One region of the Brevibacillus sp. FW301-21C12A genome, then DNA from elsewhere that is predicted to be linked to it. Evidence: riboswitches for the same ligand, from Rfam matches in the RefSeq annotation. Region 1 holds a riboswitch; each other region holds the start of a gene.
What was found. A riboswitch is a leader RNA that binds a small molecule or an ion and turns the genes downstream of it on or off. The one in region 1 is predicted to bind S-adenosylmethionine.
Positions count from the first base shown of each region.

Region 1 (7,809 bases):
TGACCTGGTGATTCGCACGTTTGAAAGCAGTATGCTCGAAGGTTCGGCAGCGATCGTGTATTTAACTGGGCTTGTGGACAAAAACTCCATCAACAACAATGTGCTGCGGCCGATGCTGGCTCAGCGGGATCGGGGAAAAGCGGGAATTCTCGACCTGCTGTCGGTAGGAGATGTCTCGATTGCCCGCGATTTTCGCACCGTTGAAAAGGAGATTTTCGACGGCAGCTGTGTCATGTTTGTAGAAGGGCGCAACGAGGCGTTCGTTCTCGATACGCACGGCTGGCCGCAGCGGGCGATTGAGGACCCGCAACTGGAAGCGTCTTTGAAGGGCGCCCACCAGGGGTTTGTGGAGACAGGGATGCAAAATATCGCCCTGATTCGCCGCTACTTGCCTAATCGGGAGTTGAAAATCAAGGAATTTTGGATAGGGGACAGGGGAGCTACCCGGGTGTCGATCCTATTTTTGCAAGATGTCGCACATCCGGAGGTTTTGCAAGAAATGGAGGACCGGATCAAGCAGATCAAGATCGACTCGATTCTCAATACAGGCGAGCTGGCAGAGTTGATTGAGGACAATCCGTTTTCCCCTTTTCCGCAGTTGATGATGACGGAGCGGCCCGATTCGGTGGCCTCGCACATTTTGCAAGGCAAGATCGCCGTCGTGGTAGACCGTTCTCCCAGCGTCTTGATTGGCCCTGCCACCTTTTCCTCCTTTTTTCAAAACGGGGACGATTACAGCACGCGCTGGCTTGTTTCGTCGTTTATTCGTCTGTTGCGGGGGCTGGCTTTTATCATCGCGACCTTTCTTCCGGCTCTCTACATCGCCCTGATCTCGTTTAACTACGAGGTGATTCCGCTCGACTTGATTTTATCGGTCGGAGAGTCGAGAGAGAGTGCCTTTTCCGCCTTTACTCGAAGCGATGCTTATGGAGCTGACTATGGAAATGCTGCGGGAAGCAGGGGTCAGGCTGCCAACGCCCATCGGACAGACGGTAGGCATCGTGGGGGGGATCGTCATTGGACAGGCAGTAGTTCAGGCGGGGATTGTCAGCAACATCATGGTGATTGTGGTCGCGTTTACAGCGATCTCCTCCTTTATCATCCCGAATTACGATATGGGGTCTGCGGTTAGACTGCTCCGGTTTCTCATGATGGTGCTGGCTGCTTTGTTCGGTATCGTCGGGATTATCGTCGGGCTGATGGGCCTCATTGCCCATCTGATCCAGTTGGAATCGCTTGGCGTTCCCTACGGAAGTCCGCTCGCGCCCGCTCGTTTCAGCGACTGGAAAGATTTCTTTGTCCGCTTGCCGTTTTGGACGATGCGGGATCGGCCAGTCAGTACGAGGGCCATTCAAGCGAGAAGGCAGGGAGATAATCGTCCAAGGGGAGATGGCGAATGAAAAAATATGCCTTCAATGAACTGACGGTCTTCCAGTACATTTATTTGATTCACGGTGCGCAGGTAGGGATCGGGGTGTTGTCCATGCCGCGAGAGCTGGCCGAGGTGGCAGGGACGGACGGATGGCTCTCAATTTTGATTGGTTGGTTCGCGGCTATGGCGGTCAGCCTGGTCATCATCGGCATCATGAAGCGCTATCCCGGCAAAACGATTGTGGATCTGCAGCCGTTGTTTTTGGGTAAATGGCTGGGGAAAGTCTGTGTTGCAGGAATCGCCGTCTATTGCGGTTTTGCCTCTTTCACTGTCATGGCCAACACTGCGGCCATCGTCAATACGTGGATTCTTAGTCAGACACCGATTTACATGGTAGTTATTTTGCTGGCCATTCCGGCTTATATGGTTCTCCAAGGCGGCTTGCGGGTGCTTGGACGGTATGCCGAGCTGATCTTTTATCTGACGCTGTGGATGCCGATCGTCTTGGTCACTGTCTTGCCGAAAACGAACTGGCTTTATTTGCTCCCTATTTTCAAGGAAGGGTGGTGGCCGATTCTGGTGGCAACAAAATCAACGGTTCTGTCTTTTTTAGGATTTGAACTGGCTTTTTTTCTCTATCCTTTTTTGCAGAAAAAGCAGTATGCAGTCCTTGGTATCGTTGTGGCCAATACGTTGTCCATGCTGATTTTTATGAATATCACCTTGTTCAGTTTCGTGTTTTTCAACCCCGATGAAATTCTACAATATACGTGGCCAACATTGAATTTATGGAAGGTGATTGAGTATCGATTTTTGGAACGAATGGATATTATCTTTCTCGCTTTCTATTTATTTTACTTGTCTACAACCAGCTTCCCTTATCTGTATTTTTCAGTCTTCTCGTCAAGTCAATTGTTCGGTGCAGCAGATCATCGCAAGCATTTAGGCATCGCTTTGCTGTTGGTTATTTTACTGCTTTGGCTGTATACGCCTACGTTCATGGATTTACTCAAATGGAAGCAGTGGTGGAGCACTGGCGGTTTGCTATTCGGATACGCGCTGCCCGTTCTGGCTTTTGTGCCGATCTGGCTGCTGCGTAGGTCAGTGAAGGAGTGAAGGTTATAAAAAGATACGTACACGTTCTATTGATTTTGTGTGTAGTCTCCCTGCTGACGGGGTGTGTGGATCGGATTGATCTGGAAGACGCGACGATCACCCTGATGACAGGGATAGATCTGAATGAAAAAGATCAGCTTCTCGTCTATTTATCGAGTCCGGTGTTCAGCAAGGAAGCCAAGGATAAGGAAGAGGAGTACGGAGTCAAGATAGAATCGCTCCGTCAGGCAAGAGGACGGTTTGACGGGCTGGTGACGGGCCTTTCGTTATCAGGCAAAATACAGGTGTTCGTTATCGGGAAAAAACTGTTGGAACATCCCGATTGGTTTCCCATTATGGATGTGATGTTTCGCGATGCGCGATTTACGGTGAATGCGCGAGTGATCGTTTGCGACGGGCCGGTCAAGGAGCTGTTCAATTTTAATCCGACGGATAAGCCGCGGCTTCCGCTTCACCTAACCAGGCTGCTCGATAAGGCAAGCCAAAGGAATTTGACAGTAACAACAAGGTTACAGGAATTTCATCGACAAATGTTTGAAAAAGGAGGCACACCGTTACTCGCTGAAATCAACTCAGGACGCTCTGTTAAAGTATTGGGGACGGCACTGCTAAACAAGGGCGGCAAGTACGCTGCGCTGCTCGAGCCAAGAGATACGATGCTGTTGCAGATGCTCCGTAATCAAAAGCAGGGAGAGACATCCTTGACGCTTCCGCTTCCCGTAAACGGTGGCAGCAATCACATAGCGAGGGATCGGCTCAGTTTTTTGGTGAATGGCGTCAATCGCTCCGTGAAAACAAGCTACCGTAACAATCGGTTTCAATTCGACGTAAAAATGAAAATTCGCATTTCCATCACCGAAAGGCTGTTTTTGTTCGACATGGAACAAGACTACAGGAAAATGGAGCAAATGATTAGCGAGGAACTGCGCAAAGAGTTCGCAAATCTGGTCACAAAGTGCCAGGAGAGTGGAACAGACCCGTTTGGCTTTGGCGTGTACGCCCGTGCCTATGAGTACGAGGAGTGGAAAAAGGTACAGGAAGATTGGCCGGCGGCATTTGCCAGAGCCGATGTCCGTATTGTGCCGGAGGTGTCGATTATAGGCGATGGCGTCATTAAGTGAGTAAATAGCAGGAAAAAGGAAAAGCACCTTGTCGCCAAGGCTATGGTCCAAGGTGCTTGTTTGTTTTTGCGATACGTATCAGTAGATAGCCTCCCAGCCTGCAGGAGTGACGAACAGGCGGATTGCCTTGATTTTGCGGTCGTCCATCAAGGTGAAGTAGTGGCGGAAGTTCGGCGGTACGGAGATCAGGTCGCCTGGCTCAAGCTCGACGTCGAAGTAGCGCCCGTCTTTGCCCTTGATCGCGAAAATGCCGTGGCCGTCTACGCAGAAGCGGCACTCGTCGTCGGTGTGATGATGCTCGTTCTTGAATTTCACGAGCAGCTCATCGAGGTTAGGGGTTTTGTCAGAGAGGACGATGATGTCGGCAGTCAGGTAGCCGCGGCGCTCGCTGATCGCGTCGATCTCCGGCTTGAAGGCGGCGAGAATCTCCTGTTTTTCTTCCTCTGTCGGGCTGTAGTTGTCGCGGTGCTTGGGATCGAGGCGGTCTACGCCCCATTTTTCGTAAATGATCTCTTGGCTGTCCAGGAAGGAAATGACTTCCTCCGGTGCGGAAATGTACTCGTTAGTGTCGTGGAAACGAATTTGTGCCATCTTGTTTGCCTCCTTGGTTAATTGGTTGTAGTGGACACGACGGCTTGGCGCAGTTGCAGCCAGCGGGCGTGGTACTCGAACAGAAATTCAAATGCTTCCAGGTGGCGCTTCGCTTCAAAGTCGTTGCCGCCCCAGGCGTAAATGCCGTGGTTGCGGATGAGCACGCCCGGAATTTCCGGGGTGATGACTTTTTCAATCGCGGCGGCCAGGGTCGGAATATCGGCAAAGTTCTCAACAATCGGAACAGTGATACGCGCGTTTTCCTCCCAAATGCCCAAGCCTTTAATCAGCTCTTGCCCCTGGATGGAGAAGGCGCGCTGGCCGAAGTACAGCTCGGAGATGAGGTTGTTCCAAACGGTATGGACGTGGAAGCAGGCACCTGCCTGCGGGAACTTTTGATAGACGACGGCGTGGATCAACGTCTCTGCGGACGGCTTGAGCGAAGTCGCGTCTACAGGGCGGGAATCTCGATCGACTACGAGGTAGTCTTCCGGCGACAGCTTGGTCTTGTCTTTGCCGCTTGCGGTTACGGCAAATTGCAGCGGCTCGTTCTGGATTTTGATCGAGAGATTGCCGCTGGTACCGGGAAACCAGTCCCGGCGGGCAAATGTCAGCTTGGCGTCGTCCAGACGGCGAAAAGCGTCCAGACGTTGTTCGAGTGTTGCGGTCATGGATTAGACAACCTCCTGTTTCAGTTCGGTCAGCGTGCCAATCACGTCGTGGAAGGTCGCGAATGTGCTGTGCGGCAGCGCAAGCTCCTGTGCCTTCTCGGCGAGGAAGGAGCGGGCGATGACGTAGTCGGCGATCTTTGCGCCAGCCAGGTCCGTGATCGAATCGCCAATGACGACGCGATAGTGAGTGGCAGGGTCGTAGCGGCGAATGATGGTCGTCTTGCACATGCCGCAGCCGTTTGTGCAGTGCTCGTCGCAGGAGTGCGGCCACGTGATCGTGATGTTCTCGCCGGAGAAGTCGCTGCCGTTGCAGTAGATCGGGACACCGCTAAGGTCAAACGGAGCGAGAATCGGCTGGACGAAAAAGTCGATGCCGCCGCTCGTAATCAAAAGCTCGATGCCTTCCTCGCGGCAAAAGCGGACGAAGTCAGCGAAGCCGGGGCGAATCGTAGCCTCCTGGACGATGTAGTCTACAATATCCTGGCGCAAGGAAGAAGGGAGCAACTGAAACAGCTTGCCGACGCCTTCCTGTACGCTTATTTGTTGCGAAAGAATTTGTTTGGTGAGTGCTTCCCATTCGGGGGGAGCGAACTTTTTCACAATCGCGACGATGTTGTCTTTTTCCGTAATCGTTCCGTCGAAATCGCAGAACAGCACGAGCTTTTTGCTCATCGTGCGCCACCCCACTTTTCCAGGGCGATGGCAAGCTCAGGCGATCCGGCAGCGGCTTCTTCCAGGCTGCGCCCGGCAGTGACGGCAGCGATTGCGTCGACAAAAGCTTTCGCTCCGGCCGTCGCGCCGCCGGGGTGGCCGTGAATGCCGCCGCCCGCGTTGACGATTTGGTCGAGACCGAAGTCCTGATACAACTGCGGCACGAGTCCGGGATGAATGCCTGCGGACGGAACCGGGAACGAGCGGCGCACGCCCTCCAGCGGCGTCGTCAAGTTGTGGGCGAGTTGCAGCGCTTCTGTCTTGTCCAGCGCCACGTTGCCGTACGGAGACGGGAACAGCACCAGGTCTGCTCCGGCGATCCGCATCAAGGTGCCGAGCAGAAGCGGCGTGGCGATGCCGTAGTCAGGCGACGGATAGTACGCGCCTGCGAGCGCCGGGTGCGCCATGATCGGGACGTTGACATCCGGATCGGCTGCCAGGCGGTGCAGGGCATCGAAGCCGAAGGCCAGCACGTTGAACAGCAGGCAGTCGGCGCCCGCTTCGACCGCGCGTTTTGCCTTTTCGTTCAGCTCGTTGATCGGCCCGGTCAGGTTGGCGGCGTAGAGGACAGGCTTGCCTGTCTCGGCTTCGGTCTCCAGGGCGATCTGTTTGAACGCCTGGATGCGCTCAAAAAACGGTGCGCGGTCGTCCGCGAAGAAAATTTCGTCATCTTTGACCAAATCGACGCCGCCCTGCGCCTGTGCTTTAAATTGCGTTTTCAGATCGTCGAACGGCAGGCCGAGGCAAGATTTGAAAATGCTCATCAGGAGCGGACGGTTTTGGGCGTCCAGTCGTCCGCGCAGTCCGTCTATGCCGAACTTCGGTCCGGGAAAAGCCTGGAGGAACGAGTCGGGAAAAGCGATGTCGACCAGCTTGATTTTTCCGTCCATCGAGAGCTTTCCGAAAATTCCGGTCAAGAGCGAAGGAATGTCGCTGGTGAAGTTGCGGGTCGGGTAGCTGACGGTAATCAGCCCGCGCACATCCCCGTTTTCCAATGTTTCCAGCGGAGTGGCGCTGACGGCTTCGCCTAGGTACGGCGCCAGCTCCGCTTGCTTGGCAGCGGGCAAGTCCGTCCAGGAGCCGACCGTCATGCCGACTGCGATGGCAGCGGCTTTTTTGTTCAAGTCTTTGGCTTGTGTCAAATAGGTGACGAGGATGCGTTGCTCACTCATGCTAGTCCTCCTTGGCAGCTTGAAAAGCTGTCGTGGTCGTTTCGAAACATGTAATCATGCAAAAAAGCCTCCCCACTTGAGCGGGGAGGCGGTTGTCGACTATGAAAACGTCTCGTCTCCTCTCATCTCTCGGGTCAGTAGCCGGAACAAACAGCTCCGACTCTTATCCGTTGGAATTAGCACCGTTTCGCTATTTTTGTCGAACGCAAAAAAATAGCGCCGGTTGCCGGGCATCATAGGGCCAGTCCCTCAGCCAGCTCGCGATAAGAGTTTATGTGGTTCACACGCCATCTATCCGTGTGCGATACACCCATGATATGCCTTCTCGTTCCGCTAGTCAATCTTTGTTTTTCCGAGAATGTGCATCTGCTCACAGGGAAAAGGAGGCAGCAAGTGAAACTTTTTTACTCAGCGTGCGTGGTATCGGATGAAAGGGTGTGGAGGCATTGGGAAAGTAGGCTTGGAGGACGTGTACCAGTTGCACGTAAACGATATATACCGCTATCTTTTCCGGCTCACACGCGATCGGAGGCAGGCGGAAGACTTGACGCAGGAGACTTTTTTTCGCGCGTATGCCTCCCTGGATGACTATCGCGGGGAAAAAGTGCGGCCGTGGCTGTTCAAGGTGGCCTACCACGCCTTCGTGGACTGGCATCGCAAACAGAAGCGGCGGCCAGTCGATTACGTCGGGAGCGTGCCGGAACGACTGGATGCTTCCGCCGTCGATCCCGCTGACCAGCTCGTGAACCAGGAGTTGTGGGAGGCTGCATCCGCCTGTTTGGAGCGGCTGCCGGAAAAGCAGCGACAGGTGATTTTGCTGTCGGCGATGCAGTTTTCCTACGCGGAAATGGCGGAGGTGCTGGGAATCGAACTGGCGGATGTCAAGCGCTCCCTGTTTCGGGGACGGCAAAAGATGCGGCAACTGTGGAAGGAGGAAGGGCTATGACGAACCAAAACGGGGATGACCGCGAGCAAAAACTGCTTGCTTACCTGAGAGGGGATTTGACGGGAGAGGAAGCGAAACGGCTGGGCGAGGAACTGGCAGACGACGAAGA
Region 1 is NZ_JBYTBG010000024.1:34,165-41,973, reverse strand. It holds partial or broken gene AC3WQH_RS15495 (spore germination protein) at 1-1,400, shown strand, start outside; gene AC3WQH_RS15490 (GerAB/ArcD/ProY family transporter) at 1,397-2,488, shown strand; gene AC3WQH_RS15485 (Ger(x)C family spore germination protein) at 2,485-3,609, shown strand; gene AC3WQH_RS15480 (1,2-dihydroxy-3-keto-5-methylthiopentene dioxygenase) at 3,688-4,200, opposite strand; gene AC3WQH_RS15475 (methylthioribulose 1-phosphate dehydratase) at 4,218-4,871, opposite strand; gene AC3WQH_RS15470 (2-hydroxy-3-keto-5-methylthiopentenyl-1-phosphate phosphatase) at 4,875-5,543, opposite strand; gene AC3WQH_RS15465 (2,3-diketo-5-methylthiopentyl-1-phosphate enolase) at 5,540-6,754, opposite strand; SAM riboswitch class I at 6,874-7,024, opposite strand; gene AC3WQH_RS15460 (sigma-70 family RNA polymerase sigma factor) at 7,182-7,700, shown strand; gene AC3WQH_RS15455 (anti-sigma factor) at 7,697-7,809, shown strand, end outside.

Region 2 (7,809 bases), on a different contig from region 1:
ATATCGACGTTGTTGAAAGACTCCAGAAAAGCAATCAGAATCGCCGCAATAATTCCGGAGCGAATGTTAGGCAAAACGACCTTGAAAAACGTCTCCAGCCGGCCAGCGCCGAGACTGAGCGCCGCCTCTTCAATGGCGAAATCGAAGTTGGACAGGCTGGACGCGATGACGCGAATGATAAAAGGAAGCATCAGCACCGTATGGCCGACGAGCAGCCCGGCGTAAATCGGCAAATGATAGACGACAATGACGTATTTCAGCATGGCAAAGCCCATGACAATTCCCGGAATCAGGACAGGCGAGATGAAAATGCCGTTCAACAGCCCTTTGCCGCGAAACTGGAAGCGGCTGAGCGCATACGCCGCCGGAATCCCGAGCAAAAGCGCCAGCAGATTGCCCAGTAACGATACGAGCATCGACGTCTGGAACGTCGTCATGAACATTTCTACGTTAAAGATGTTTTCATACCAGCGCAGGGAGAAGCCTTCCGGCGGGAATTTCAGGACGCTCCCAGGCTCAAACGATGTAAAGGATATGATAATGAGCGGCCCGAGCAAAAAAGCAAAGACGAGAAGGGTAAACAGGGCCAACCCGCGATTTTTTTCCTGCATAGCTTCTACCCCTTCGGATTTAGTTTCGTCGCCAGCTTGTTCATGAAGGAAATGACGACAAACGTAATGACGATCATGATCGTGGCAATGACCGAAGCCATGTACCAGTCGTTTAGCGTAATCGCGTTCTGGTAGAGAAACGTCGAGATGACGCGTTGCTTCCCGCCCAGCAGCGCAGGTGTAGTGTAGGCGGTCAGGCTGCCGACAAACACGAGAATGCTGCCGATGATAAGCCCTGGCACACTAAGCGGTACAATCACCTGGCGGAACGCCGTAAATTTGGACGCGCCCAGGCTTTCGGCCGCTTTGATTAAATCCGGGTCGATGTTTTCCATCACGCCCACCAGCGTAATGATGATGAGCGGCAGGAACAGATGGATCAGACCGATCATCATCGCAGTCGGGGTGTACAAGATTTCCAGCGGTTTTTCAATCAGTCCGATCGACAACAGCGAGCTGTTCAGCAAGCCTTTTTTGCCGAGAATAATCATCCAGGAAAACGAGCGCACGACAGAGCTGGTCAGCAGCGGGAAAATCGCCAATGCCAGCAAAATCCCCTTTTTGCGCGGGCCTAACTTGGAAATGTAGTACGCAGCCGGAAAGCCGAGCAGGATGCAGGCAATGGTCGTGACGAGACTGACCTGCAGCGTCGTCAGCAAAATTTTCATGAAATACTTGTCCGTCAAAAACTGCATGTAGCCTTGCAGGGTAAAGCTTCCTTCATGGAAAAACGTGGACGCAATCGTCAGCACGATCGGAATGACCATGAACAGCGTCAAAAACAGCACACCAGGCAGCAGCAATAAATAAAGACCCTTTTTTCTCATTCAATTAACTCCTGTTCACGGTATCGTCAGGCTTTCAATGCGCCGAGAAAACGCGCAAAGAACGCATCTGCATCTACGTCCAGACAGACGTTCATGTTGGGTTCTTTTTTCAGGCGGTTCTGAAAGTCGCAAACCGTTTGCCCGTCACAAAGCTCGCTTTTCGTTTCGATATCGACGTACAGCTTCTTCGTCGTCACCAGCGAGCGGTCGAGCGCGACCGCAACAGCCAGCGGATCGTGCATGGCGCAGGCGCGCACGCCGTTGCGTTCAAAGTAGCGGTCCAGGTAATCGGACGTGCTTTGCTTCACGTAGCGGCCGATGGGCGTATCGCCCAGTTCCTTGATATGTTCTTCGGTAAGCAGGACTCGTCGTGTGACATCCAGCCCGACCAATGTCAATTGCGGAAATCCGGCGTGAAACACTACCTTGGCTGCTTCCGGATCGACGTACATGTTGTACTCCGCCACCGGGGTCACATTTCCGTGCTCGGTCAATACCCCGCCCATAAAAATGACTTCCTTCACCTGCTTGACCAGCTCGGGGCACCTTCTGACAGCCAAGGCCAGATTCGTCAGCGGCCCTGTCATGACAAGCGTGACTTGCCCGGGACGAGCCAGCACTTGCTCGCAAATGAAATCAGGCGCAAAGCCTTCCCGCGGCTGCGTCAGCACCTCCGCATCCCGCAGTGCCCCGCCAAGCCCGTCCTCGCCATGAATGCGATGCTCGAAAAACAACGGACGAAAAAGCGGCTGGGAGGCTCCGCGTACGACAGGAATCGTTGCTCCCACTTGCAGGAAATCGAGAATTTTGCACGTATTTTCTGTCGCTTTGCCAAGGGATACGTTGCCGTTTACGGTAGTGATTCCGATCAATTCACATTGACCGCTCTTGATAGCCAAAATAATTCCCAGCGCGTCATCAATTCCGGTATCGACATCAAGAATGATTTTTTGCTCCACGAGTGGTCCTCCTTCAGTTGAAACAAACAAGGGTATATCCGCCTGACGTCTATACCCTTGTCCTGTTTCAAGCGCTTGTTATTGGGTAATTTCGCGGTTCCAGCGATCAATCCACGCCTTGGAATGCTCGTTGACGAACTTCATGTCCAGCTTGCGCAGCTTGTTCACTGTCTCTTCGCCGTAAGTCACGCCTTTTGCTTCTTCGGCTGTCAGCTCCACAGACGTGTTTACAGGAGAGTCTACTTTTGCTTTCGCTGTTTTCTCCTGAACTTCCTTGCTCAACTGATAGTTGATGAAGTCCTCGGCCAGTTGCTTGTTTTTGCTGCCTTTGACGATGTTGACGGTGTTCATTACGGCGTAGCCACCGCTTGCCGGAGCGACGAATACCGCTTCTGGCACGGCTGCCTGGATGTCTTTGAAGTACATTTCCATGATCGGACCCACTGCGATTTCTTCCTGGCTGAACATGTTCACGTACTCGGAAGTTTTGTCGTAATACTTCACAACGCCTTTATTCGCTTCTTTCATTTTTGCAAACGCCTGGTCTTCGTTAAACTCTGCGCTACCTGCTACCATCGAAGCGCTGTCGAGAATCATCGGGCCTGTGGTGGACGTGATGTTCGGCAGTGTCAGCTTGCCTGCCAACTCAGGGCTCCACAGGTCTTTCCAATCTTTGATCTCGGTTGTGACCAGCTTCGGATTGTAGGCAATCCCGAATTGTCCGATCGTGTAGGCTGGACCGTAGTCCTCGCCCAGCGGCGCTTTGGCGATATCGTAAATCTGGTTCAGGTTCGGAATGCGACTGCGGTCGATTTTTTCAAATACGCCGCTGTCGATTCCTTGCTGCGCATAGTAGTCGGAGAGATAGATCAGATCGACGTCGGAACTGCCTTGGCGGATTTTGTTCAGACGCTCGGCGTTGTTTCCGATTTCGAGCACGATTTTCACGTTGTGCTCTTTTTCAAATGGTTCGTAGATTTCTTTGCGGAAAAAGTCTTCAGAAAAGCCCCATGTAGAGATTACCAGCTTTTGCGGCTCGCCTTTGGCAGCTTCGCCTGCTGCTCCCTCCTGCGTTTTGTCGCTGCTGCCGCAGCCTGCAAGCACCAGAGACAGCATGGAAGCAGAAAGTATTCCTGTCAGCATTTTTTTCATCGTAATGTTCCTCCCGTTCGGCTTATAAATGACGAATGATTCCATCTCATAGAATGAAGTGTTTTCTCGTTTTTATACTGCGTGTCGTGAAACCCCCTACTGTTTCCCTCGTTCGGTGATTTTATTCATCAACCACCCCCTTTGCAAAGCGTTGAGAAGCTGAAAAAGAAAAAAGAAAAGCACCCTTGAATAGAACGATACATTCTAAACAAGAGCACTTTTCTTCGTAAACAAAGAGAAGCGACACCCGTTTCACACCATTTTCACGGTCTTCCCTTGAGATAAATCAAAAGGGAAAATCCGAACGAATGGGGCAAGTATTTAATTTTCCGAGCCGCTCACAATCACATTCGTGATCGCCCACTGCGTAGGCGCGTCATAGTCTCTTAGCACAGCTTCCAGCTTCAGACCCATCTCTTCTTCCAGCCGTTCTTTCAGTTTCCTCTTATAAAGAAGAGACATGCGAAAATCGACTTCGAGCTTCAGGGCCGGGGCTTCGCCTTCAAGCGCGGCAGAGCGCGGTGAACGGCGATGCTTGGCGTGGAAGGTAATCAACTGATTCTCAATGGTCACTCTCAGCAAAGTCGTTCCAAATCCGAACAACTCTTTCGCTATCTCATTATAAATGGCAGACAGCTTTTTTCTCGTTTCATTCGTGTCTGTTAAACTCATGACATCACCCGCGAGAGCTGTTATCGGATTCGTTGCTCCCATTATACATATGATTTCTGGCTAGAGCAAGCAAACATTCGTATTTAGATCATTTTTACATTTTTCAGTCAAAAATTCGTTCGGAAAAACAATTGACAGGTCGAAATCGGCAAGCTATAATCCAACTAACCTAATATGAATTGTAGGCAATTTGCTTTGACCGAATTTCATAAGCCACTTCTCTTATAAAGAGAGGTCGAGGGACTGGCCCTATGACACCTCGGCAACCTATCCCACCGATATGGTGCCAAATCCAGCGGAAATCAATTCCGACAGATAAGAGAGGCATTGACCACTGTGAATGTTGCATGCGCAGTTACAAGCCTCTTCTTAGCGGAAGAGGCTTTTTGTTTTCCCGGTTACTATTTTCAAGATATACAAACACCAAAGAAAAGGGGAATTTTCATGAAAAAAACAGGCTTATTTCTCACTTCGCTTCTGCTAGCTGCTTCTCTCGTTACGGCGTGCGGCGGCAAACAGGAAGCGGCTCCCGCAAACGGTGGAGCTGCTGCTGAACAGCAAACCAAAATCAAGGTCGGCGTGACAGGCGGCCCTCACGAAGAAATTTTCAACAAAGTAAAAGAAGTCGCCAAAGGCCAAGGAATCGACGTGGAGCTGGTCGTGTTCAACGACTATGTGCAACCGAACCAGGCTCTCGATAAAGGCAATCTCGATATGAACAGCTTCCAGACCATCCCGTTCCTGGCCAAGTTCAATCAGGACCACAAAACCAAAATCGTCGAGATCGGCAAAGGCGTAACCTTCCCGATGGGGCTCTACTCCACCAAGCATAAAAAAGTAGAGGACATCCCGGAAGGCGGCGTGGTCGGCATCCAAAACGACCCGACGAACCGCGCCCGCGCTCTGTTGCTCTACCAGGCTGCCGGACTTATCAAGCTCAAAGACGGCGTGAAAGACAACGCGACTCCGCTGGACATCGTGGAAAATCCGAAAAAACTGCAATTCAAGGAGCTGGAGGCAGCGTTTTTGGCTCGCTCGCTCGGCAACGTGGAAGTCGCTTCGATCAACACCAACTTCGCCATGGAAGCAGGCTATTCGCCGAAAAAAGACGCGATCTTCTCGGAAACGTCTGATTCTCCTTACGTCAACATCATCGCCGTCAGAGAAGCAGACAAAGACAACCCGACCTACAAAAAGCTCGTGGACATCTACCGCTCGGAAGAAGTGAAGAAGTTTATCGACGAACACTTTGAAGGAGCCGTGCTGCCGTCCTGGTAAAAACATGCCGGGAACAACCGACAACAAGGAGACACTCGTGATGATACAGCTAACTGATATTCATAAAACGTACAAGGTAGGAGCCAGGCAGGTCGAAGCCTTGAAGGGCGTATCTCTGAACGTGGAAAAAGGGCAAATCTACGGCGTGATCGGCTTTAGCGGAGCGGGGAAAAGTACCCTGCTCCGCACGATCAACCTGTTGGAAAAGCCGACGAGCGGCTCCGTAGTCGTCAACGGGCAAAATCTGCTTGAGCTGAAGGAAAAAGAACTGCGCCAGGCGCGCAAAAAGATCGGCATTATTTTTCAGCACTTCAATCTGCTTTCCTCCTACAACGTCTTTGACAACGTGGCGGAAATATTGCGGATGAACCGAGTGCCAAAGGACGTTATCAAGCGCAAGGTAGAAGACTTGCTGCGCCTCGTCGGTCTGGCGGACAAGGCAAACGCCTATCCTTCCCAACTGTCCGGCGGGCAAAAGCAACGGGTAGGCATTGCCCGGGCACTCGCCACCGATCCGGAAATTTTGCTGTGCGACGAAGCGACATCTGCTCTCGACCCGCAGACGACCGAATCGATCTTGGAGCTTTTGCTCGACATTAACCGCAAGTTCAATCTGACAATCGTGCTGATTACCCACGAAATGCAGGTTATCAAAAAAATATGCGACCAGGTCGCGATCATGGAAAACGGCGTCATCATCGAGCAAGGGACTGTGCTTGATATTTTCAGCAATCCGCAGCAGCAGACGACGCGCAATTTCATCAAGACGATTTTTGACGATGAAGTGCCGGGTGAAATTTTGGCCAAAATCAAGCCGTCCGGGCCTGTCTCGAAAATACTTCGCGTAGCTTTTCGCGGGGATGCCGCGCTCGATCCGGTGCTCGGCACGCTGTCCGCGCGTTTTCCGGTCAGCACCAACTTGCTGTACGGCTCGATTACTTCCATTAAAGGAACGGCGCTGGGCATTCTGCTGCTGCATATCTCCGGGGAGGAACGGGCGATTGAGGACGGCATTGCTTTTCTGCGCGAATCGGTTTACAGAGTGGACATCGTCGAACGAGAGGAGGGCACGCACTCATGGACCGCCTTACTGAAATGATTCCTGTCTTCGGACAGTCCTTGCAGGAAACTGTCATCATGGTGGGCATCGCGCTGTTCATTGCGACGCTCATCGGCATTCCGCTGGGGATTCTTCTCGTCGTTACCCAGGGCAACCATCTGTTTCCGAACAAATTCATCTACCACGCACTCAATACGATCATCAACATCGTGCGCTCGCTGCCTTTTATCATCCTGATGGTCGCGATCATCCCGTTCACCGAGCTGATCGTCGGTACCTCCATCGGCATCGAGGGCGCCATCGTGCCGTTGATCGTCTACACGGCTCCTTATATTTCCCGCTTGATGGAGACGGCGCTGCACGACGTGGACCGCGGCGTCATCGAGGCGTACCAGGCCATGGGAGCCTCGCGCCGACAAATTATTTTTCGCATCATGCTGCGCGAGGCAAGACCGGGCATCGTGCTCTGCCTGACGATTGCCACCATCGGCCTGATCGGCGCGACCGCGATGGCCGGAGCCGTCGGAGCGGGCGGGCTGGGCGATCTGGCGCTGCGCTACGGCTACCAGCAATGGGATATCGAGGTCATGATAATTACCGTCATCATCCTCGTCGTTTTGGTGCAACTGATCCAGTCGCTCGGCAACTGGGCGGCTCGCAAACTGAAAAAAAGCGCATAGCGAGAAAGCCCTTGGCTGCTGCTGCACGTCAGGGGCTTTCGTTTTGTTTTCTTCTTCCATCCAGCAATGTTCACCGAATGTTTGGTGGAAAAGCTCCAAATATTCATGTACACTTATATGTAACTCAATGAATAGAGAGGGGCTACTCAAATCACATGAAAAAACTCATCATGCTGTTGGTCGCCGTTATGCTCGTACTCGCTCCTGGCGGATTCACAGATCACGCCGATGCAAAAGGCTACAAGTCTGGCAAAAAGTCGTTCAATTCCAATACAGCTCCAACGAACACGCAAACTCCAACCAAAGCCGATTCGAATGTAAATGCCTCTACCAATAAAAGCACGACAACCAATACACCGGCAACTGCTGCTCCGACCAAAAGCAGCGGCGGCTTCATGAAAGGCCTTCTCGTCGGTGGACTGGCTGGATTGCTGTTCGGTAGCCTGTTTGGCGACATGGGAGCTTTGGGCGCAATCTTCGGCTTCCTGATTAACATGCTGGCGATTGTGGCTGTGATCGTCCTGATCCGCAAAATCTTCGTCTACTTCAAAACGCAACGCGCGAAGAAAC
Region 2 is NZ_JBYTBG010000011.1:88,654-96,462, forward strand. It holds gene AC3WQH_RS09740 (ABC transporter permease) at 1-611, opposite strand, end outside; gene AC3WQH_RS09745 (ABC transporter permease) at 617-1,438, opposite strand; gene AC3WQH_RS09750 (nucleoside hydrolase) at 1,465-2,397, opposite strand; gene AC3WQH_RS09755 (ABC transporter substrate-binding protein) at 2,476-3,549, opposite strand; gene AC3WQH_RS09760 (hypothetical protein) at 3,871-4,221, opposite strand; SAM riboswitch class I at 4,441-4,543, shown strand; gene AC3WQH_RS09765 (MetQ/NlpA family ABC transporter substrate-binding protein) at 4,666-5,499, shown strand; gene AC3WQH_RS09770 (methionine ABC transporter ATP-binding protein) at 5,540-6,598, shown strand; gene AC3WQH_RS09775 (methionine ABC transporter permease) at 6,577-7,239, shown strand; gene AC3WQH_RS09780 (hypothetical protein) at 7,395-7,809, shown strand, end outside.
Region 2: it holds a riboswitch for S-adenosylmethionine, as region 1 does, so the genes downstream of both, AC3WQH_RS09765 (MetQ/NlpA family ABC transporter substrate-binding protein) here and AC3WQH_RS15465 (2,3-diketo-5-methylthiopentyl-1-phosphate enolase) in region 1, are expected to answer to the same signal.

Region 3 (7,809 bases), on a different contig from region 1:
CCATCGCCAGCTCGGCCGCCGCCTCCTCGTCCAGATCGTAGTTTTCGGATGGATCAAACGGAATGAGCCGATTGTCGTTGCCGCTGCGCAGGTAGGGGGAGCGCCAGTTTTCCGGGAAGCGGTACGGCTGCTCGCCGAACATCAGTCCCAGGACGTCATCGGAGTCAATCGGCAGGAAGTGATCGTAGTTGTCCCTGCGGCCCCCTTCCGACAGGTTGATATGGGACAAAAAGTAGCGCAAATAATGTTCTCCTGTTTCGGTATGCTTTACGATGGAGTAGCTTTCAAATTCGGAGCTTTCCAGTTCTTTTATCGTTTCTATACAGGACAGAAATTCGTCCTTTTCACGCGCGAGCAGAGCGTCCATTGTCGATCGTTCCTTTCATCGGTTTGGGTAGCCTCATGATAGCAAAAGCGTTTCGCTCTGACAATGAAGGCAGAGCGGTCAAGTGCCATCCTGTTGAAAAAAGTTAACTAACGATGCTTCTCACAAAAAGCCCGTAGCTGGATCAATGGCGGCGAGAAGGCAACGGTCGCGCCTGCGGCAGCAGAAAAAGTCGCGCAAGCCTTTTGGAAAACGATGGTGGGGGAAGAAGCCGACGTTTACGAGCGCCAGGCGACAGAGGTTTATGCGGATGAGCATTGGCGCAACAGAACGTGGATGAACGTCAGCGACCAGCGGATGGAAAACGGCAAGCCTGTCCCGTATGACGTCCTGACCGTCCAGGTGGACAAGCGTGAGCGCGTCGCCTTTTACGGCAGGCGGTCTGGCTGCGATCGCACTGTCCATGACATGAAAAAAGAGGCTATCCCTTCAAGCCAAGGCAAGGGGGATAGCCTCTTCCTGTCATTTACTTAGCAGTCGTCGTTCGAACACCCGACAATGACCAGCAGGATAAACAGTACGAGCACCAATGCGAAGCTGTCTCCAAAGATGCCGTGTCCGCAGTAAGATGTACTCACGTTTGTTCCCCCTCCTTTCCGTTATGCTACAGTCTATACACGAACGCACAGATTGGCGTGGGCGAATGCCCGGTATGCGCAAAAATGGGCGCAGAAGAGCGGGAAGAGTGTAAAGAATAGACAAATTCTCAATTGACGAAGACTTTTCGCGGTGTTAAGATACTTTCAAACATCAAACCTGAAAGCAAAAAATGAATAGCATAGTAACAACTCTTATCAAGAGAGGCAGAGGGACTGGCCTGATGAAGCCTCGGCAACCGGTTAAAATCCGGTGCCAATTCCAGCAAAGCTACGTGCTTTGAAAGATGAGAGGATGGTTCAGGCGCAAAGTGTATCCGCGGACAAATCCTCTTCTTTCAAAGAAGAGGATTTTTTGATGCAAAAAACGGCTGAGAATAAACCGACGCAAGGGAGAAAAGGAGCACGTCAATGAAACCCACTTTTCGCGAACAGCTTTCCCGGAAAATTCTGATTCTGGACGGTGCGATGGGCACCATGCTGCAGCAGGCGAACCTGACCGCCGATGATTTTGGCGGCGAAGCGTACGACGGCTGCAACGAGCTGCTGAATTTGACCAGGCCCGATGTGATTCGCTCCATCCATGAAAAATATTTGGAAGCGGGAGCGGACATCGTGGAGACCAATACATTCGGGGCGACTTCGGTCGTGTTGGCCGAATACGATGTCGCGGACAAGGACCTGGAAATCAATATCGCCGCTGCCCGTCTGGCGAAGGAAGCAGTCGATGCCTACTCCACAGCCGAATGGCCGCGCTACGTGGCGGGGGCGATGGGGCCGACGACGAAAACGCTGGCACTGACAGGCGGCGTCACTTTCGAGGAACTGGTGGAGTCGTACTACCGCCAGGCAAAAGGGTTGATTATCGGCGGGGTGGACGTCCTGTTGCTGGAGACGTCGCAGGATACGCTGAACGTCAAGGCAGGCGGGATCGGCATTCGCCAGGCGTTTGAAGAACTGAACGTAGAACTGCCGGTGATGCTGTCCGGAACGATCGAGCCGATGGGTACGACTTTGGCGGGGCAAAACATTGAAGCGTTCTACATCTCGCTTGAGCACCTGAAGCCCGTGACGATCGGCCTGAACTGTGCGACAGGGCCGGAATTTATGCGCGACCATCTGCGCACGTTGTCCGGCTTGGCCCAATGTGGGGTAAGCTGCTATCCAAACGCCGGGCTGCCGGACGAAAACGGGCACTACCACGAGACGCCGCAAGGACTTGCTGCGAAAATGCGCGCTTTTGCCGAGCAAGGCTGGCTGAACGTGGCAGGCGGCTGCTGCGGAACGACGCCTGACCACATCCGGGCAATGGCGGAGGCGCTCAAAGACTGCAAGCCGCGCCAGGCAACAGAGCAGGCGGTCAGTGCCGTATCCGGCATCGAGGTCGTCTACGTCGAGGACGACAATCGCCCGCTTCTGGTCGGGGAGCGCACGAACGTCATCGGCTCGAAAAAATTCCGCGATCTGATCGCAGCAGGGCAGTACGAGGAAGCGTCCGACATCGCCCGCGCCCAGGTGAAGCGCGGGGCGCACGTCATCGACATTTGCCTGGCTGACCCGGATCGCGACGAGTATGCGGACATGGAAAAGTTTTTGCAGTTCGTCGTGAAAAAGGTCAAGGCTCCGCTCATGATCGACTCGACAGACGCGAAAGTGATGGAGCTGGGCTTGCGTTATTCCCAGGGAAAAGCGATTCTCAACTCGATCAACCTGGAGGACGGACTGGAGCGCTTTGAAGAAGTGGCTCCGCTAATCCGCAAGTTCGGGGCGGCCGTCGTCGTCGGGACGATCGAGGAAGCCGGAATGGCGATCACCCGCGAGAAAAAGCTTGAGGTCGCGAAGCGCTCCTATGACATATTGGTCAACCAGTACGGCATCCCGCCGCAGGATATCATTTTTGACCCGCTCGTCTTTCCGGTAGGGACGGGAGATGAACAGTACATCGGCTCCGCGCGGGAGACGGTGGAGGGGATTCGCCTCATTAAAGAAGCGATGCCACAGTGCAAGACGATTCTTGGCGTCAGCAACGTTTCCTTCGGTTTGCCGCCAGCGGGACGCGAAGTGCTCAACGCGGTGTTTTTGTACCATACGACGCTCGCCGGACTTGATTTTGCCATCGTCAATACGGAGAAGCTGGAGCGCTACGCTTCGATCCCGGAGGACGAGCGCAAGCTGGCGGAAGCGCTGCTGTTTGAAACAAACGACGAGACATTGGCAGCCTTTACGGAGTTTTACCGCCAGAAGAAAAAAGAAGTGCGCGTGGAAGCTTCCTCGCTGACGCTGGAAGAGCGGCTGGCCCGCTATGTGGTGGAAGGCTCGAAGGACGGCCTGGTCGACGATTTGAAGCTGGCACTGGAAAAGTACACGCCGCTGGAAATCATTAACGGTCCGCTGATGGCCGGGATGGAAGAGGTCGGCCGTCTGTTCAACGGCAACCAGCTCATCGTTGCGGAAGTGCTGCAAAGCGCGGAAGTCATGAAAGCGTCCGTCTCGTTTTTGGAGCCGTTCATGGAAAAGAGCGATTCCGCGTCGAAAGGCAAAATTTTGCTGGCGACCGTCAAAGGCGACGTGCACGACATCGGCAAAAATCTGGTGGAGATCATTTTGGCCAACAACGGCTACAACGTCGTGAACCTGGGGATCAAAGTGCCGCCTGAGCAACTGATTGCCGCCTGCCGCAAAGAGAAGCCGGATGCGATCGGCCTGTCCGGGCTGCTGGTGAAGTCGGCCCAGCAGATGGTCATTACCGCACAGGACTTGCGTGCGGCGGGAATCGACGTGCCGATGATGGTCGGAGGGGCGGCGTTGACCCGCAAGTTCACCTCCAACCGGATTGCGCCTGAATACCGCGGGGTTGTGCTGTACGCCAAAGACGCGATGGACGGCCTCGATCTCGTCAACCGTCTGCAAAACCCGGAGGAGCGCGAGCGGCTGATCGCGGAACAGCAGGATTTGGCCGAAGCGGCTGCTGCCGCTGCTGCACAGCCTGTCGTGCAGGAGAAAAAAGCTCCGCTCCCGGCGCGTTCGGCCATCAGCAGAACCGTTCCGATCCACCTGCCGCCGGATTGCGACCGCCATGTGCTGCGCCAATACCCGATCAGCCACTTGCAGCCGTACTTGAACTTGCGCATGCTGCTCGGCAAGCATCTGGGCGTGCGCGGCAATGTGGAAAAGCTGCTCGAAGCGGGCGACGAAAAAGTGCTGGAGCTGTACGGCGTGGTCGAGGAACTATTAAAGGAAGCGAAGCAGCGCGGAACGATTACTGCGCACGGCGTGTACCAGTTTTTCCCGGCGCAAGCGGACGGCAACGATATTATCGTCTACGATCCAAACGATCACAGCAAAGTGCTGGAGCGCTTCTCGTTCCCGCGCCAGCCGGAGGAACCGCATCTGTGTCTGTCTGATTTCTTGCGCCCGGTCGAGAGCAAGGAAATGGATTACGTCGGCTTTTTGACTGTGACGGCAGGGGGCGGTATCCGCGAGCGTTCGACGGAACTGAAGGAGCGCGGCGACTATTTGCGCTCGCACGTCTTGCAGGCGCTCGCTCTGGAGTTGGCGGAGGCGTTCGCCGAGCGGATTCACCACATGATGCGCGACGTCTGGGGGATTCCCGATCCGGCGGAGATGACCATGCTGGAGCGCTTCGGTGCCCGTTACCAAGGCATTCGCGTGTCGTTCGGCTATCCGGCTTGCCCGAATCTGGAGGACCAGGCGCAGTTGTTCCGTCTGCTGCGGCCAGAGGATATCGGCGTTCAGTTGACAGAAGGCTTCATGATGGAGCCGGAAGCATCTGTCTCCGCGATGGTATTTGCCCACCCGGAAGCGCGCTACTTTAACGCGGGTCCGTCGGTGTTTGAAGTATAGATCGTCTAATGAAATGGGAGAGAAGGGATTGAGTTGACGACGAGCAAGAAAGACTTACGGGACTATTTGCAAGATCACCTGCTGGTCGGAGACGGAGCCATGGCGACCCAGCTACATGCGCTGGGTGCCCCGGTTGGCGTCAGCTTTGAAGAATTGTGTTTATCCAATCCGCGCGTGGTGCATGAGGTTCATGCCTCGTACTATCAGGCGGGGGCGCGCCTTTTGGAGACGAATACGTTTTCGGCGAACCGCGACGCGCTCAGCCGCTACGGCCTGGAGCACAAGGTAGCGCGGATCAACCGTCTCGCTGTGGCGATCGCCCGCGAGGCGGCACAGGATGATGCGTATGTAGCGGGCAGCATCGGCTCGATTTTGGCCGGACGGGTCAAGAAAAAGGTACTGGATGAATATCGCGACCAGTACGAGGAACAGGCAATCGCCCTGTTGCACGCAGGCGCAGACGCGCTGATTTTGGAGACGTTTCTCGATCTGGAGGAGCTATTGCTGGCGATTGAGGTCATCCGTCCGTTGACAGATGTGCCGGTCATCGCCCAGCTTGCGACGCTCGAAGTCGGGCGGACGCGCGACGGCTACTCGTTGACAGACGCTTTTCCGCAGTTGAAAAAGGCAGGAGCTGACATCATCGGCCTGAACTGCCGTTTGGGTCCGGCTGAAATTTTGCGCTCTTTTGAAGGGACGATCTTCCCGGACGATTCGCTGCTGTCGGCGTTTCCAAACGCAGGAAGGCTGGGCATGACGGACGGGGAGTACGCCTTCAAGTCGTCTCCCGAATACTTTGCCGAAAGCGCCTTGCGCCTGAGGGACCAGGGAGTTCGCCTGATCGGCGGCTGCTGCGGAACGACTCCTGCGCACGTGAAGGCGATGGCAGACGCGCTCGCTTCGCAACAGCCGAAAGCCCGCGTCAATCCGCCCGTTGCCCTGGTCGAGCGCCCGCACATTTCCGTGCAAAGCACCCACGAGCGGGAAAAGCCGAGCATTGTCGAGCGGGTCAAAACAGGCACGACGATCATCGTCGAATTTGATCCGCCGCGCGATCTCGACGCCGAGCAGTTTTTGGACGGTTGCTGCGAACTGCACAAGGCCGGGGCGGATGCGATCACCCTGGCGGACAATTCGCTCGCCACTGTGCGGATGAGCAACATGGCGCTCGGCGCGCTGATGAAAAACAGGCACGGGATCGACCCGCTGCTGCACATCGCCTGCCGCGACCGCAATCTGATCGGCCAGCAATCCCACCTCATGGGGCTGCACGCGCTCGGCATCGACCAAATTCTCGTCATCACGGGCGACCCGTCGCGCTTCGGCGATTTGCCGGGGGCCAGCTCGGTGTTTGACGTTACTTCCTTCGATCTGATCCGCATGGTGAAGCAACTGAACGAAGGCGTCTCGTTCTCGGGACGTCCGCTGAAGCAAAAAGCCCAGTTTATCGTCGGCGCGGCCTTCAACCCGAACGTCCGCAACATGGCGGCAGCCGTCGCCCGACTGGAAAAGAAAGTCGAGGCCGGGGCCGATTACATCATGACTCAGCCGGTGTACGACGTCGAATCGATCCGGCAGGTGCACGAGGCGACCAAGCACATCGGGATTCCCGTCTTTATCGGAATCATGCCGTTGACCAGCTCGCGCAACGCCGAGTTTTTGCACAACGAGGTGCCGGGCATCAAGCTTTCGGCGGAAGCGCTGGAGCGAATGAAAAAGGTGCAGGGTCCGGCCGCCAGACAGGAAGGGATCGCCATTGCGAAAGAGCTGCTCGATACGGCTGTCCGCTATTTCAACGGCATTTACCTGATTACGCCCTTCAACTACTACGAGATGGCAGCGGAGCTGATCGCCTACGTGCGCCAGCAGAGCGCGCTGGTCAAAACGGCGCAGCCGTAACGGCTTTCGCTCGCCAAGCCCACTCTCTGTCGACATGCCAACAGGCCCTCGCGTAAAAGACAGGCTACAGCCTTTGTCGTTTACGCGAGGGCTTTTAGTTCGTCCAGCATGTACGCAGTCTTTAAGGATTCGCGTGTGCAAAATTGCTGGATGTGCGCCGCATCCATTTGCTCGTACTGCTTCATGCGCAAAAAGCGTTCCATTATATGCGGAAAGGCGAGGTCGACAAACAGCAGGTGAAGCTGTTCGGCCGACAGCGGGTTTTCCCGCAAATAGCCGCGCAACAGGTAGGCAAACAGTTGCTTGTTCCATGCCCCTTCCTTGCGCATGGCAAGCGACAGCACACGGCTGATGTCTTTGGAAGGAAAGTCGTAGCGGACATCTTCCCAGTCGATGATCGCGATTCGTTTGTTGCGCACAAGCAAATTGCCGTTGTTGAAGTCGCCGTGGCAGAGGAAGTGCTTGCTGAGCGGCGCTTTTTTCCACTTGGCAAAATAGGCGGACGTATTCAGTTGCTTGCGCGCCGTCTGTCCAGCCTGGCGAAAATACGGGAGGTACTCGACGATGGTGGAGAAATGCGGCTTCTGCTTGTCTGCGTGCCGTTGCTCCCATTTTTCCAGCGCGGCCAGGTCCGTTTTGTATTCTTCCGACCATTTTTTGGCGCCGTTGTAAAGTTCGCCGTGCTTGGAGGTAAAGCCGAGCTAGCTTTTGTGAAACTGCCCGAGCAAAGCGCCGACCTGCTCCAGCTTGCCCGGCGAGTTGTAGGCGAGCTTCGGCCAGGACAGCCACTGATGGAGGACGAACAGGTTGTCTTTCCAAATAATATAGCGTTTGCTGTTTTTCGTCCGCTGAATACCGGGGATGAGGATTCCTTGTTTGCGCAGGTGCGCTTCGGCGTTCAGGATAAAATGCTGGCGCTCTTTGGGCAAATACGATACTTTGCCGATGAACTTGCCGATGGAAGTATCGAAAAAAACGACGAGCGACTTGGGCGTTTCCCTAAGCTTTTCGTGCTGGATGACAGTCAGGGCGTATTTTTGCTCGATCTTGCGGATGAGGTCGTCC
Region 3 is NZ_JBYTBG010000002.1:123,250-131,058, forward strand. It holds gene AC3WQH_RS02170 (hypothetical protein) at 1-367, opposite strand, end outside; gene AC3WQH_RS02175 (hypothetical protein) at 581-859, shown strand; gene AC3WQH_RS02180 (YjcZ family sporulation protein) at 856-963, opposite strand; SAM riboswitch class I at 1,174-1,275, shown strand; gene metH (methionine synthase) at 1,393-4,845, shown strand; gene AC3WQH_RS02190 (bifunctional homocysteine S-methyltransferase/methylenetetrahydrofolate reductase) at 4,879-6,744, shown strand; partial or broken gene AC3WQH_RS02195 (phosphotransferase) at 6,825-7,403, opposite strand; gene AC3WQH_RS02200 (hypothetical protein) at 7,446-7,809, opposite strand, start outside.
Region 3: it holds a riboswitch for S-adenosylmethionine, as region 1 does, so the genes downstream of both, metH (methionine synthase) here and AC3WQH_RS15465 (2,3-diketo-5-methylthiopentyl-1-phosphate enolase) in region 1, are expected to answer to the same signal.